Regions from separate parts of the Afifella sp. JA880 genome, predicted to be linked through region 3. Evidence: riboswitches for the same ligand, from Rfam matches in the RefSeq annotation. Region 3 holds a riboswitch; each other region holds the start of a gene.
The links. A riboswitch is a leader RNA that binds a small molecule or an ion and turns the genes downstream of it on or off. The one in region 3 is predicted to bind cobalamin.
Positions count from the first base shown of each region.

Region 1: another riboswitch for cobalamin. It lies ahead of NYQ83_RS07525 (TonB-dependent receptor plug domain-containing protein); the one in region 3 lies ahead of NYQ83_RS12970 (DUF4198 domain-containing protein).
Region 2: another riboswitch for cobalamin. It lies ahead of NYQ83_RS03800 (PocR ligand-binding domain-containing protein); the one in region 3 lies ahead of NYQ83_RS12970 (DUF4198 domain-containing protein).

Region 1 covers NZ_JAOANH010000001.1:1,592,681-1,596,818, forward strand. The annotation lists gene NYQ83_RS07520 (acyl-CoA thioesterase) at 1-571, opposite strand, end outside; cobalamin riboswitch at 1,024-1,223, shown strand; gene NYQ83_RS07525 (TonB-dependent receptor plug domain-containing protein) at 1,339-3,300, shown strand; gene NYQ83_RS07530 (ABC transporter substrate-binding protein) at 3,300-4,138, shown strand, end outside.
Region 2 covers NZ_JAOANH010000001.1:814,439-818,576, forward strand. The annotation lists gene eutJ (ethanolamine utilization protein EutJ) at 1-7, shown strand, start outside; gene NYQ83_RS03795 (response regulator) at 20-802, opposite strand; gene NYQ83_RS03800 (PocR ligand-binding domain-containing protein) at 882-2,132, opposite strand; cobalamin riboswitch at 2,252-2,464, opposite strand; gene NYQ83_RS03805 (ABC transporter ATP-binding protein) at 2,883-3,971, opposite strand; gene NYQ83_RS03810 (ROK family protein) at 3,986-4,138, opposite strand, start outside.
Region 3 covers NZ_JAOANH010000002.1:1,004,880-1,009,017, forward strand. The annotation lists gene cbiQ (cobalt ECF transporter T component CbiQ) at 1-372, opposite strand, end outside; gene NYQ83_RS12960 (cobalt ABC transporter permease) at 375-1,004, opposite strand; gene cbiM (cobalt transporter CbiM) at 1,001-1,633, opposite strand; gene NYQ83_RS12970 (DUF4198 domain-containing protein) at 1,649-2,446, opposite strand; cobalamin riboswitch at 2,605-2,818, opposite strand; gene NYQ83_RS12975 (DEAD/DEAH box helicase) at 2,982-4,138, opposite strand, start outside.

The DNA.
Region 1 (4,138 bases), on a different contig from region 3:
CGATTTTTCGGCAATGTCGGGTCGCTGCGACGAACGCGGATTTGCCCATCGCGGCAAGGACGTGGCCGCCATAGAGGCTGCCGTAATGGCTCGTCTGATCGGGAAAGACGATTTCGCAGGAGCCGCTTTCAGACACGGGCATCTCGGGTTCGTCCGACAGGGGTGGCAGCGCGCCGCCATACCGCTCTAACGTATCGGCGGCCACCATGTTGAAGATGCCCCGCGTCGACAAGCGCCGTTCGCCGGACAACGGCGCCTCGGCGAAGAGATCGACCTCGACGCCAAGCGAACGGCGGCCGACACGCACCACCTTTCCCGTCAGCTCGACGATTTCCCCAACATGCGCCGGGACGTGAAAATCGATGCGTTCGCAGGAGGCGGTGACGAAGTCGACATGCGCGTAACGCGAGGCGACGAGGAAGGCGACCTTGTCCATATGCGCAAGGCCGATGCCGCCGAAGAGCGTGCCATGGTGATTGGCGTCGCCGGGAAAGACGAAGTCGATCAGTCGGGTAAAGCCGTTGGCGGGACGCCCCAACCCGTTCTCCGAGCTTTTCTCCGGCGCGTTCATTGCGCGCTCCCCGCCGTTTCAGCACGCAAATGCTCTGCTGCCATGATCATGTCGAGACCTCCCCATCCCAAGCGCTCAAGCTGCCCTGCCTCGCCGGCGCCGCAGAAGCCGCGCAAACCTCACCCAAGGGGCGCAGGGCCTGAGCACCTTCCCGCGTCAAGCGCACCGCAGCGCACACCGTCAAGGCGGACTTTCTGCCGATCGCTCAGGCGCAACCTCTCACGCCCAATCTATCCGCCCGACCTATGGGAAGCCCCACGAAACCCGGCAAAGGCCCCGTGTGCGCCCCGCCTCTGCGGCCTTTTGCCCCCTCTCCCAGAGCCATCCATTCTCGCAGGAGGCCGCGCCGCCGGGCGCCATCGGCAAGCTTCATCCTTCGCCGCCAAAAGCGAAAGCGACTTCCAATCAAGCCCATGCGCCTGCGATTCATCTTGACGCGACGGTCGCGATCGTGGTCCCGTCCTTTCGACGGTGCCTCTTTGGAGGCTCAAAAGGGAACGCGGTGCGGGCGATGCTCAAATCCGCGACTGTCCCCGCAACTGTGAGCGGTGAATCGCTCGTCACAATGCCACTGGCCCCGAGGGTACCGGGAAGGCGGCGACGCGATCATGACCCGCAAGTCAGGAGACCTGCCGTCAACCGTGGTCACGCGCGGTCACGTCGGTCGGGGTGTGCCGATGGGGTAGACTTCATGCGCACGCGCCCATGAAGCGTCCTCGATCGCGGTGATGTGCCAACCGGCCGTGCGCCGCCCTTGAGGTCGTCCCGTGTTTTTCTCCCGCCCCCCGCGTGAAGGCGTTCCGCCGCAACGCTTCGTCGCCGTTTGTGCCGGCTTTTTCGTCGCCGCCGGCATCTCTCCGGCCGCCGCGCAGGACGATGACGTCATCGAACTCCCCGAACTCTCCGTCACGGCGAACCTGACGGCGACGCCGCTCACGCAGGTCGGCAGCGCCGTGACCGTCATCACTGGCGAGGAGCTGAAACAGCAGAACATCCACGACGCGACGGAAGCGCTGCGTCAGGTGCCGGGTGTGATCGTCAACGCGGCCGGCCCACGCGGCCAGTTCACGCAGCTTCGGATCCGCGGCTCTGAAGGCAACCAGACCAAGATCTTCGTCGACGGCATCCCCGTCAACGACCCGGCGCGCGGTTCGGAATTCGATTTCGCGCATCTTCTTGCCGACAACATCGAGCGCATCGAGGTGCTGCGCGGGCCGCAGAGCGCGCTCTACGGCTCCGACGCGATCGGCGGCGTCGTCAACATCATCACCCGGCGCGCCGAACCCGGCACGCATCTGACGGGCCGCCTCGAAGCCGGTTCGCACAAGACGCTGAGCGGCAACGCCACGATCGGGACGGCCGGCACCAACTACGATTTTCTCGCCGGCGCCTCCGGCGTACGCACCGACGGCATCTCGGTCGCCGATGAACGCCTCGGCAATCCGGAAGACGACGGCTACGAAAACGGCACCCTCTTCGCCAAGGGCGGCGTCGACGTCACCGACTGGCTGAACCTTTCAGGCGTTGCACGCTACACGCGCCTGCGCACCGATCTCGATTCGGAAGGGTTTCTGCCCTCCGTCGGCCATACCGGCCCGCTCGATTCCAATCAGGACATGAAGGGCGACCAGCTTTTCACCCGCGCTCAGGCGAAGGTGACGCTCCTCGACGGTCATTGGGAACAGCTCGCCGGCATCTCCTACACCGATCAGAACCGCGATTATCGCGATCTCGACCCGACCACGGTCACGAGCACTTACGAAGGCGAACGGCTGCAGTTCGATTACCGCTCGACCTTCATGTTCGATACGCCCGCCATCGCCAATGCCGGGCATACGCTCACGTTTGGGGTCGAGCGGGGTGAAGACAGCGCCGTCTCCGACAGCGCCTGGTCGTCCTTCGATCGCTCCATCACCTCGACGGGCTTCATCGGCCAGTATCAGCTCAGCCTGTTTGAGGACCTGTCGCTGACGGCGGGCCTCCGCCACGACCTGAACGACGTCTTCGAGGATGCCACCACCTACCGGCTGACCGGCGCCTACAATTTCCGCCAGACCGGCACCAAGCTCCACGCCTCCTACGGCACCGGCGTGAAGAACCCGACGCTCTTCGAACTCTACGGCTACACCAACACCTATCGCGGCAATCCGGATCTCGAGCCGGAAGAGGCGAAAGGCTTCGACGTCGGCGTCACGCAGGCCTTCTGGGCGAACCGCGCCTCGCTCGACGTCACCTATTTCAATCAGGAGATCTCCAACCTCATCACCGGCTCGGGCCAGTCCTCGATCAACCAGCCGGGAGAATCCAAGATCGATGGCGTGGAAGTCGCCCTGACGGTGGAGCCGGTCGACAATCTGACGGTGACAGGCTCCTACACCTATACGGACGGCGAGGATCCGACCGGCGACGAATTGATCCGCCGGCCGCAGAACGTCGCCAGTCTGGTCGTCAACTACGCCTTCCTTCAGGGCCGCGCCAACGTCAACGTGTCGGTCGATTACAACGGCGAGCAGAAGGACTGGGTGTGGACCGACGCCCTTTACGTGAACCGCGAGACGCTCACCCTCGACCCCTACACGCTCGTCGATGTCGCCGCCTCCTACGACATCACCGACAACACCCAGATCTACGGGCGCGTGGAGAACCTCCTCGACGAAAAGGCCTATGATCAGTGGGGTTATGACCGGGAAGGCGTCAGCGCCTATGCCGGAGTTCGGCTGACATTCTAATGCCTGGGCCTTGGCTCACGTATTGTCTGGCAGCCGTTGCGGTCCTCGCCGTCGCCGATGCTCCTCCGGCGGCGGCGAGGCCGCAGCACATCGTCTCGATCAATCTGTGTGCCGATCAGCTTCTGATGCGGCTTGCAGATCCCGATCAGATCGCCTCACTCAGCTATTTCTCGCGCGACGCCTCCATGTCGAACCTCGCCGAGGAGGCCCGCGCGTTTCCGCGCAATCGCGGCCTCGCCGAGGAGGTGATGCGCTACAAACCCGACATGGTCTTTGCCGGGCGCTATACGAAACGCGTCACCGTCGATCTGTTGAAGCGGATCGGCGTCGATGTCGTGGAACTCGACGTGCCGCGCTCGCTTCCCGACATCGAAGCCCAGATCCGCCGCGTTGGCGCCGAGCTCGGCCAGGAGGCGCGAGCGGAGGCATTGGTGCAGGAGATGGAGGCGCGGCTTGCGACCGAAGAGGTTCCGGCCTCCGAGCGCCCGTCGGCGATCGTCTACGAACCGAACGGCTATACGGTCGGCGCCGGCTCGATCATCAACGTCCTCATCTCGCTCGCCGGCCTTGAAAATCTCGCCGCCGAAAAAGGACTTGAAAGCTACAGCCGGTTGCCGCTCGAAAAACTCGTGGCCCTGTCGCCCGATGTGCTCGTCGTCGGCGATTATCGTGACGCGCCGGCCGTCGCCAACGAGATCCTGCACCATCCGGTCCTCTCGCGCATGCCGCGGCCGATGGAGATAGTTTCCGTCCCGCAGCGTCTGTGGATGTGCGGAGGACCGGACATCTTCAAGGCGGTCGAGGTCTTGCGCCAGGCGGCCGACAAAGCGAGGGCGCG
Region 2 (4,138 bases), on a different contig from region 3:
GAAATAGGCGGCGCGAAGATCATTGCGCGTCCGGCACCGGCTCCTTCTCGCTTCGGCGGAACTGCGCCGGCGTCATCCCCGTCTCGCGCTGGAACAGGCGATAGAAATTGGTGACGTTGGCATAGCCGACCTGCTCGGCGACCGCTTCGTTGGTCGTGTCGGTCGTCAAGAGCAGATCCTTGGCCGCCTCGATGCGCTTCTCGGTGAGAAACTGCTTGTAGCTGATGCCGACACATTCGCGAAAACGGTGCGCGAGGTGCGACGGGCTGAGATGCGCGACATTGGCGACAGCCGAGAGCGACATGTTTTCATCGGCATAGTTTTCGGAAATGAAGGCGATCGCACGCTTGACCGGATCTCTCTCCGGCGCACAGGGCGTGGCAGCCGACGTCACGTCCCGCGCGATCTCCGCATCGGCGGCGGACGAGGACGCACTCAATTCCGTGCAGATCTCACCGTGGAGCTTCCGCAACAATTCGCCAAGCTTCGCCGGACGGATCGGCTTCAGAAGATAGTCGAGCGCACCGATCTTGAGAGCGCGTTGCACATAGGCAAATTCATCATAAGCCGTGAGGAAGATGAGCCGCGTGCGCGGCAGCTCGGCCTTGATGATCGCCGCCGCTTCCAACCCGTCCACGCCGGGCATCTTGATGTCGATCAGAATAAGCTCAGGCCGCTCGCGCCGCGCCAGCTCCACCGCCTCGGAGCCGTTCTTGGCCTCCCAGACATTGGCGAAGTCGAGCGCCTCAGCCGCCACGACGCGGCTGACCGTCGAGCGAATGATGGGCGTGTCGTCGGCCACCAAAAGGCCGGGCCGAACCGAGGACTCCTGTTGAAAAGCGCCTTGAAACATGGACGCAAAACGCTCAGTGCGTGCGAGCTCAAGCATTTTCGAGCTGCGCATAGTCGCCGAGTGGCCAGGAAAGCTCAATTCGGGTTCCCTCATTCAATCTGCTTGTTACTTTTAGATCGAAGTCGTTGCCGTACTCGCTGTCGAGCCGGGTGATGACACTTTGCAGTCCGAGAGCCGCGCGGCTGCGCTCCGCCTGCTGCAGGACACAACGATCGTTGTTGAGCGCGGCGACCTGAGCCTCGCTCATCCCCGCGCCGTTGTCATAAACCTCGATCAAGCCGCGATCGCCTACCCTCCGGGCCGAAACGCGCACACGCACCGGCCGCGAGAGCGCTTCCACCCCATGCACGATAGCGTTCTCGGCAAGCGGCTGCAGAACCATGCACGGGACCGGCCAATTGCGCAGGCTTTCGTCGAGATCGACTTCGATGCTCAGGTGGTCGCCGAAGCGAAGCTGGTGGAGGCGCAAGCAGCGTTCGATCATGTCGAATTCTTCGCTGAGCGGCACCGAAGTGGCGAGATTGCGCAGGCTGTAGCGGAGGATGTCGCTCAGCATGTAAGCGACCTCCTCGGTCTTCACCGCCTTCTCCTCGAAAGCCGTGTAGCCAATGAGCGTCAAGGAATTGAACAGGAAATGCGGATTGACGCGCGCCTGCAACGCCCGCAACTGCGCATCCTGCAGCGCCTTTTCCGTCGCGGCTTTGGCTTTCACCTCTTTGAGGAGGCGCGCCTGGATCAGGTTCGTCTTGCCAATCTCGATGATGTGGCTCGCCGCCAGCATCAGCATCTCGACAGCGGAATCGAGGCGATCTCGATCGGCCGCCGGCATGGCATAGACGGCTTCCTCGAGTTCAGCCGGAGCAATGCCAATTGAACCGTTTCGGTCGAGCACGTTCTGGATCGTGCGCTCGCGTTCACTTTCGAGCATCACCTGGCCGCACAAGAGGCAGCCGAGATATTCATCCTCGATGATGATCGGCGCGGCGACGTCGACGAGCCCGGCATGGCAGACATAGGTTGCCGGCCGGCCAGACCGGTAGGCGGCGAGGCCCCCGCAGGCATCGCATGCATGACAGCGCCGCAACCCTTCGGGGGTGGAGCGCATCAAACGACACACAGGCTGGAAATTGCTTGTTTTGGTGACGGGAACCCCGTCGCGACCAACTGTCACCGCCGCCATATCCATGGCCTTGGCAAAAGTGTCCTGGATCCTCTGCAACGTCGGGACGTCGACGAAGTCCTGGATCCGCCACTTATGAGTTGGGAAATGCTCTTCCATCAGGATGACCGACCTGCCCAACGCCGAAAGATGACAAGCAAGCGCAAGCGCTGCCCACCGTGATTTTCGTCGCTGGATGCAAACCCCGACATCCCTCGTTGTACGCCGACAGCCCACACAGCCCGACGCACATCACCGGCAGGTCTCCTGGCTCGCGGCACCAAGCAAGGGCTACCTTCCCAGCACTTTCGCGCCAGTGGCACTCCCAGCCCTGCTCTCCGCTCACAGTTGCGGGGGCAGCTACGGTTTCGGTCCCTTTTTGGCAGGCCTCACCGTATTCCCTTTTCATCCTTGCACTCTCGCGCTCGGAAACCGGTAACGGGCTTTTACTGGCGCCAAGAGAGGCATATGTCAAGTCGGCAAGGCCGCTAACGCTTTCGTTACCCACGTGTAACAGGAAAAAATTCTATCTTTGGTTTATTAACAGCGCGCATAGGTTGCTTTTTGCCATAGAATGGCCACGCCGCGCTCCAATATCCGTAATATTTACATCAACATCTAAGCCCAATACTTTGATGCATGACGATATCTACAGATACTTGGGCATACACCCGGCCATAACGCCGCATATTGCCGGCCGCGATAACCTCTCCGTGAGGCGTCAGATGCACCGCCCAGTGGGACGGATAGCGCCTTTTAGTACAGGGTTTCCGCAACAGAGGCGGACTGCCACCGCACCTGCTCGCGACCTCCTCGGCACCGCCTCTTCGAACACAGGGACGGGCGATACCGTCAAAGCATCCGCCTGAGCTATAAAGCCTGCCCGTCCTTGTCGAAGAAATGACAATGGGCGGGATCGAAACTCAGCCAAACGCGCTCGCCCGTCGTCACATCGCTGATCCCGGCCGTCTCGACGGTCACAAGATCATCCTCGCCGATATTGGCATAGAGAAGCGTATGGTTGCCGAAAGCCTCGACAACCACGATCTCGGCCGCAATGCCCTCGGTTTTCTCGCGGCTGAACTCGATCTCATGGGGGCGGATGCCAAGTGCGATTTCGTCCTGATCGATCGCCGCTGCCGGCGCTTCCGGAAAAGCCATTTCGACCCCGTTTGGGAGCTTGAGGCGAGGACCTCCCTCCGACGCTCCGGCGACGCGCACCGGCAGGAAGTTCATCTGCGGGCTGCCGATGAAGCTCGCCACGAAACGGGTCTTCGGCTTGCCATAGAGTTCGAGCGGCGTGCCCACCTGCTCGATGCGCCCCTCGTTCAACACCACGATGCGGTCGGCGAGCGTCATCGCCTCGGTCTGGTCGTGCGTGACGTAGATCATCGTGGCGTCCATGTCGCGATGCAGGCGCGCGATCTCGATGCGCATCTGGGCGCGCAGAGCTGCGTCGAGGTTGGACAAAGGCTCGTCGAACAGGAAGACCTTCGGATCGCGCACAATCGCACGGCCGATGGCGACACGCTGACGTTGGCCGCCGGACAATTGCCGCGGCTTGCGCTGGAGAAGCTCCGACAGGCGCAGCATTTCTGCCGCTTCCGTGACCTGCCGCTTGATCTCCGACTTCTCGACCTTCGCCTGCTTCAGGCCGAAGCCCATATTCTTTTCCACGCTCAGATGCGGATAGAGCGCGTAGGACTGGAACACCATCGAGATGCCGCGCTTGGCAGGCGACAAATCCTTCACCGAACGCCCCTCGATCAAAAGGTCGCCGGAGGTGATCTCCTCCAGCCCCGCAATCAAGCGCAGGAGCGTCGACTTCCCGCATCCCGACGGTCCGACGAAGACGACGAATTCTCCGGGCTCGACACCAAGGTCGACACCGCGGATCACCTCCGCGGCCCCGAACTTCTTACGCACGCCTCGAAGTTCAACTTGCAGCTCTCGGGCCATGGCGGTCACCTCGTTCAACCGAATGCCGATGGTTTGATGACGGGGACGTTTTCGCCCGCCACAGGATTGAGACGGCGGCGCACCATGGCCGCCGCTCCGATGAGGCCGGAATCGTTACCATGCTCGGTCGCCAAGATCCGGGCATCATCAAACAGATACGGCCAGGT
Region 3 (4,138 bases):
GGCATTCGCCGTCAGCGCGATCTCCGCCGCCTGCCGCAGCCCCTGCCAGCTCGCCGCAAACCCGAAGACGGTGAACATCGCATCGCCCGGCACGGTGAAGGGCAGCATGGCGATCAGGAAGATGATGAAGCTGTCCATCATCGCCATGCGCTTGAGCGTCCGACCGACCGGCAGCCGCGCCGACAGCATCAGGAAGAACGCCGCCAGAAGCCCGGTCGCCAAAACGGCGAGATCCTGCAGGCTCACCATCACGATGGCGAAGGCGACAGCAACGACGATGCGGGTGCGCACGTCGATGCCATCGATCAGCGTGCCCTTGGCTTCGCCCGTATCGGTGAGCGCGCGCCGTCCGGCTGAGAGAACGTGGCTCATCGTCAGGCCGCCGTCATCTTGCGCCGGGCCGCGATATAGAACGCGACGCCGAAGATGCCGAAGATATAGCCGATCCCACCGAGGATGCTCTGCATGTCGTGCTTCTCCTTATAGGCGTCGATATCGCGCCGGAGCGGGATCACCTGCTTCTGCACCGCTTCGGTGATCATCTCGTGCTGTGCTTCAAGAAGCGCGGCGAGGTCGACGCCGGAGCTTTGGGCGGTCGCCCCCATAGTCCCGGAAGACGCCGGCTCGGCACCGGCCGCAGCTTCGGCAGCGACCAGCGCCGGCGATGAGGCCTCCGCACCGCCGATCTCCGGCAACTCCTCGGCCGACATCCGCACCTGCGCCACATGGCCCGCGCCGAGATTGGCCTTGAAGACGAGCGGCACCGCCTTTTCGGGCTTGTAGGTGAAGGCGCCGGTCTCGTCGGTTACCGCCTCGCCGAGCTTGTTGCCGTTGTCGTCGAACACCTCGACCGTCGCATCTTTCGCCATATCGCCGTTGGAAAAGCCGACCTCGCCTTCCACGACGTCGCCGGACGCATAGACGGACGCGATGACCTTGTGGGCGAGAGCCTGCGATGCGGGCAGAAGAGCCAGGAAAACGAGGGCTGCGCAGAGCTTTCTCATAGCGCGACCTCCTCGGCAGCGGATCGATTGAAAGTGGCGAAGAGCTCCGGCTTGACGCGGCGGGCCAGAACCACGGCCGCCCCCGTCACCAGAGCTTCGATGATCATGATCGGGATATGGGCGAAGAAGACGAGCTTGGCGGCCGGGATGAATTCGTCGCCGGACAGCGCCAGAGCGATCGCGACGAACGCCGTCGTCAGCGCGATCGCGAGCCCCCCGCCGATGGCGCCTGAAATCGCGGCGACCGTCAGCGAATTGGAGGCGATCCCGCGTCGGCACAGATAATAGACGATCACTGCCGGCAGCGCGATGTTGAGCGTATTCACCCCGAGCACGGTGAGCCCTCCGAAGCCGAAGAACACCGCTTGCAGAAGAAGCCCGACGAACAGCGCCGGAAAGGCGGCCCAGCCGAGCACCAGCCCGGCCAGACCGTTCATGATGAGATGCACGCTGGAGGGACCGATCGGAACATGGATGAGCGAGGCGACGAAGAACGTCGCGCTCAACACCCCGGCGGCCGGCATCTTTTCCGCCGTCAGCGATTTGAGGCCGAGCGCAATGCCCCCGGCCGCCAACACCGCTCCCCCGATGACGACGTCATTGGCGAGAGCTCCGTCGACAATATGCATCGATCCCTCCTGCCGTCATTCGACGTCGTAGGCGCGCACCCAGATGACGGCGTCCTGCGAGAGCTCTTTGCCCTCGAACTCCGTCTTCGGACCCGTACCGAGCGCGGCAAAGCCCCAGAACCCGGCCTTGGGGACGCCGAAGGTGAAGTAGCCGTTCTCGTCGCTCATCGCGATGACGGCACCGCCCGGCATCGGCGAGGCTTTGGGTTCGGTGGGCTTGTTCTCGTCCATGGAGGGCTCGGCCGCCATGTATTCGACTTCGATCTCGGCACCCGCGACCGGCTTGCCTTCCGACAGGACACGGCCCGTGAAGGTGGAGCCGGCCAGAATGTTGGTCGGGCGATCGAGCGGCACGATTTCCGTCGCAAGCCCTTTGGGCTCGGCCCAATCGGTCGGCAATTGCGCCCGGTTCAGATAGGCCTTGGCGATCTGCTGGATGTAGATGTCCTCGCTCTCCTCGTAATAGGGCTGAGGCACGACGACGAGCGTGTAATCGCCGGCGCGCTTCGCCGGCAGCGTGGCATCGAAGGCTTGCGCGCTGTTTTCCAGCCCCTCGAAGGAGATCGGCTTCAGGCTGTCCTTGAGATCGATCTTCTTGCCGCGGAAGACGGCGTAGAACTCTTCCGGCGCGCCCATATCCATGACATGGCCGTTCTCGAAGGGATGCCAGAAGATGAGCTTCAGCGGCACGTCGCCCGGCTCGGCGAGATTCACCTCGGGCGTATAGATCAGCTGAAAATGCGCTTCGGCTGCGGCGGGAAGAAGAAACGCCGCCGATGTGAGGGCGGCACAGGCAAACTTACGAAGGTTCATTCGTATCGTCTCTCCAATGACTGCAGCGGACGAACCGCGACAGTGATGCGGAAAGGACGATCGGGGTTTTGGCGAGGATTGGGCGCAAATCGGATTCCTGGCGCCGTTCCACCGCCAGACGCTCACCCCGGCGTCCGTTGCGGTGCGGCACCGGTCGCCCGGCGTCGCGCGTCAGCGGCAGGTCTCCTGGCTTGCGGGTCACAGCATGGCTTCGTCTTCCCAGCGCCAATGCGCCAGTGACATGTTGAAGCCCTGCTCGCCGCTCACAGTTGCGGGGGCAGCCACGGTTTTGGTCCCTGCTGGGTACGCCTCACCGTGTTCCCTTTTAATCCGGTCGCTTTGCGTCCGGAAACCGTTGACACCCCCATCTGCCGGCGAATGGCCATAATTGTCAATGCCGTGCACGTTGAGCAGCCATGCCCGGCACGGCTTTCCTTTGCCGGCAACGGACCACGCCGAAGGGTGCCCGAGGGCACAAAAAAGGCCGACCGCACATGGCGGCCGGCCCTCTCAAACTTGCGTGGCGTCGCTGTCTTCAGCGCGCGGCGACCTGCTTGTCGCCCGCCCCGGTTTTTGGCTTGCTGCTCTTGCGCAGCATCCGTTCCAGACCGGCCTGGGCGCCCTCGTTGCCGCGGCCGCCGTCGCGGCGGGCCCCGTCACGCCGGCCATCCGAGCCACCTTTGCGGCTCTTGGGCGCGCCGCCCTCGGCCCGCTTGGCCGAACGGCCTCCTTCGGCACCTTCCGGCCTGCGGTTGCGGCCGCCTTTCGGGGCGTCGCCGTTGCGGCCTTCATTCCGCCCGTCGCTCCGCCCTTCGTTGCGCCCCTCGGAGCGAGCTTCGAAGGCCGCGGGTTTGTTGCCCGAACGCCGGCGGTTGCGTGAGGGAGAATTGCGCTTGCCAGGCTGGCGTGATCTTTCGTCGCGCCGCTCGCCCGCCTGCTGGCGCACGTCTGCAGACGGCGCCTCATCTGTTTCATCGACCACCTCGGCCCCGCCCTGGTCCGCAAACGCCTCGCGCCGAGGTGCGGCCCCATGCGCATCGATCCTCTTGCCGATCAGCTTTTCGATGTCGCGCAGAAGACCCCGCTCGGAATGATCGCACAGCGAGATCGCGATGCCGCTCTTGCCGGCGCGCGCGGTCCGCCCGATGCGGTGCACATAGGCCTCCGGCACGTTCGGCAGCTCGAAATTGACGACATGCGAAACGTCGTCGATGTCGATGCCGCGCGCTGCGATATCGGTCGCGACCAGAACGGCGACACGGCCGTTGCGGAAGGCACCGAGCGCCTTTTCACGCTGATTCTGGCTCTTATTGCCGTGGATCGCCGCTGAGCGCAGCCCAGCCTTGTCGAGATGCTGGCTCACCTTGTCGGCACCGCGCTTGGTGCGCGTGAAGACGATCGCCCGCTCCATATCGGCAGCGCCGAGGAGATCGACGAGCATGTCGCGCTTGCCGGCACTCGCAACGTTGATGACGCTTTGTGCAATCTGCTCGATCGGGCGCGACACCGGGGCGACGGAGATTTCCGCCGGCTGGTGGAGAAAATCACCCGCGAGCTTGCGGATCGCCGGCGGCATCGTCGCCGAGAGGAGAACCGTCTGGCGCTCCCGCGGCATCTTCGCCAGGATCTTGCGGATCGCCGGCATGAAGCCGAGGTCGAGCATCTGATCGGCCTCGTCGAGCACGACGACGT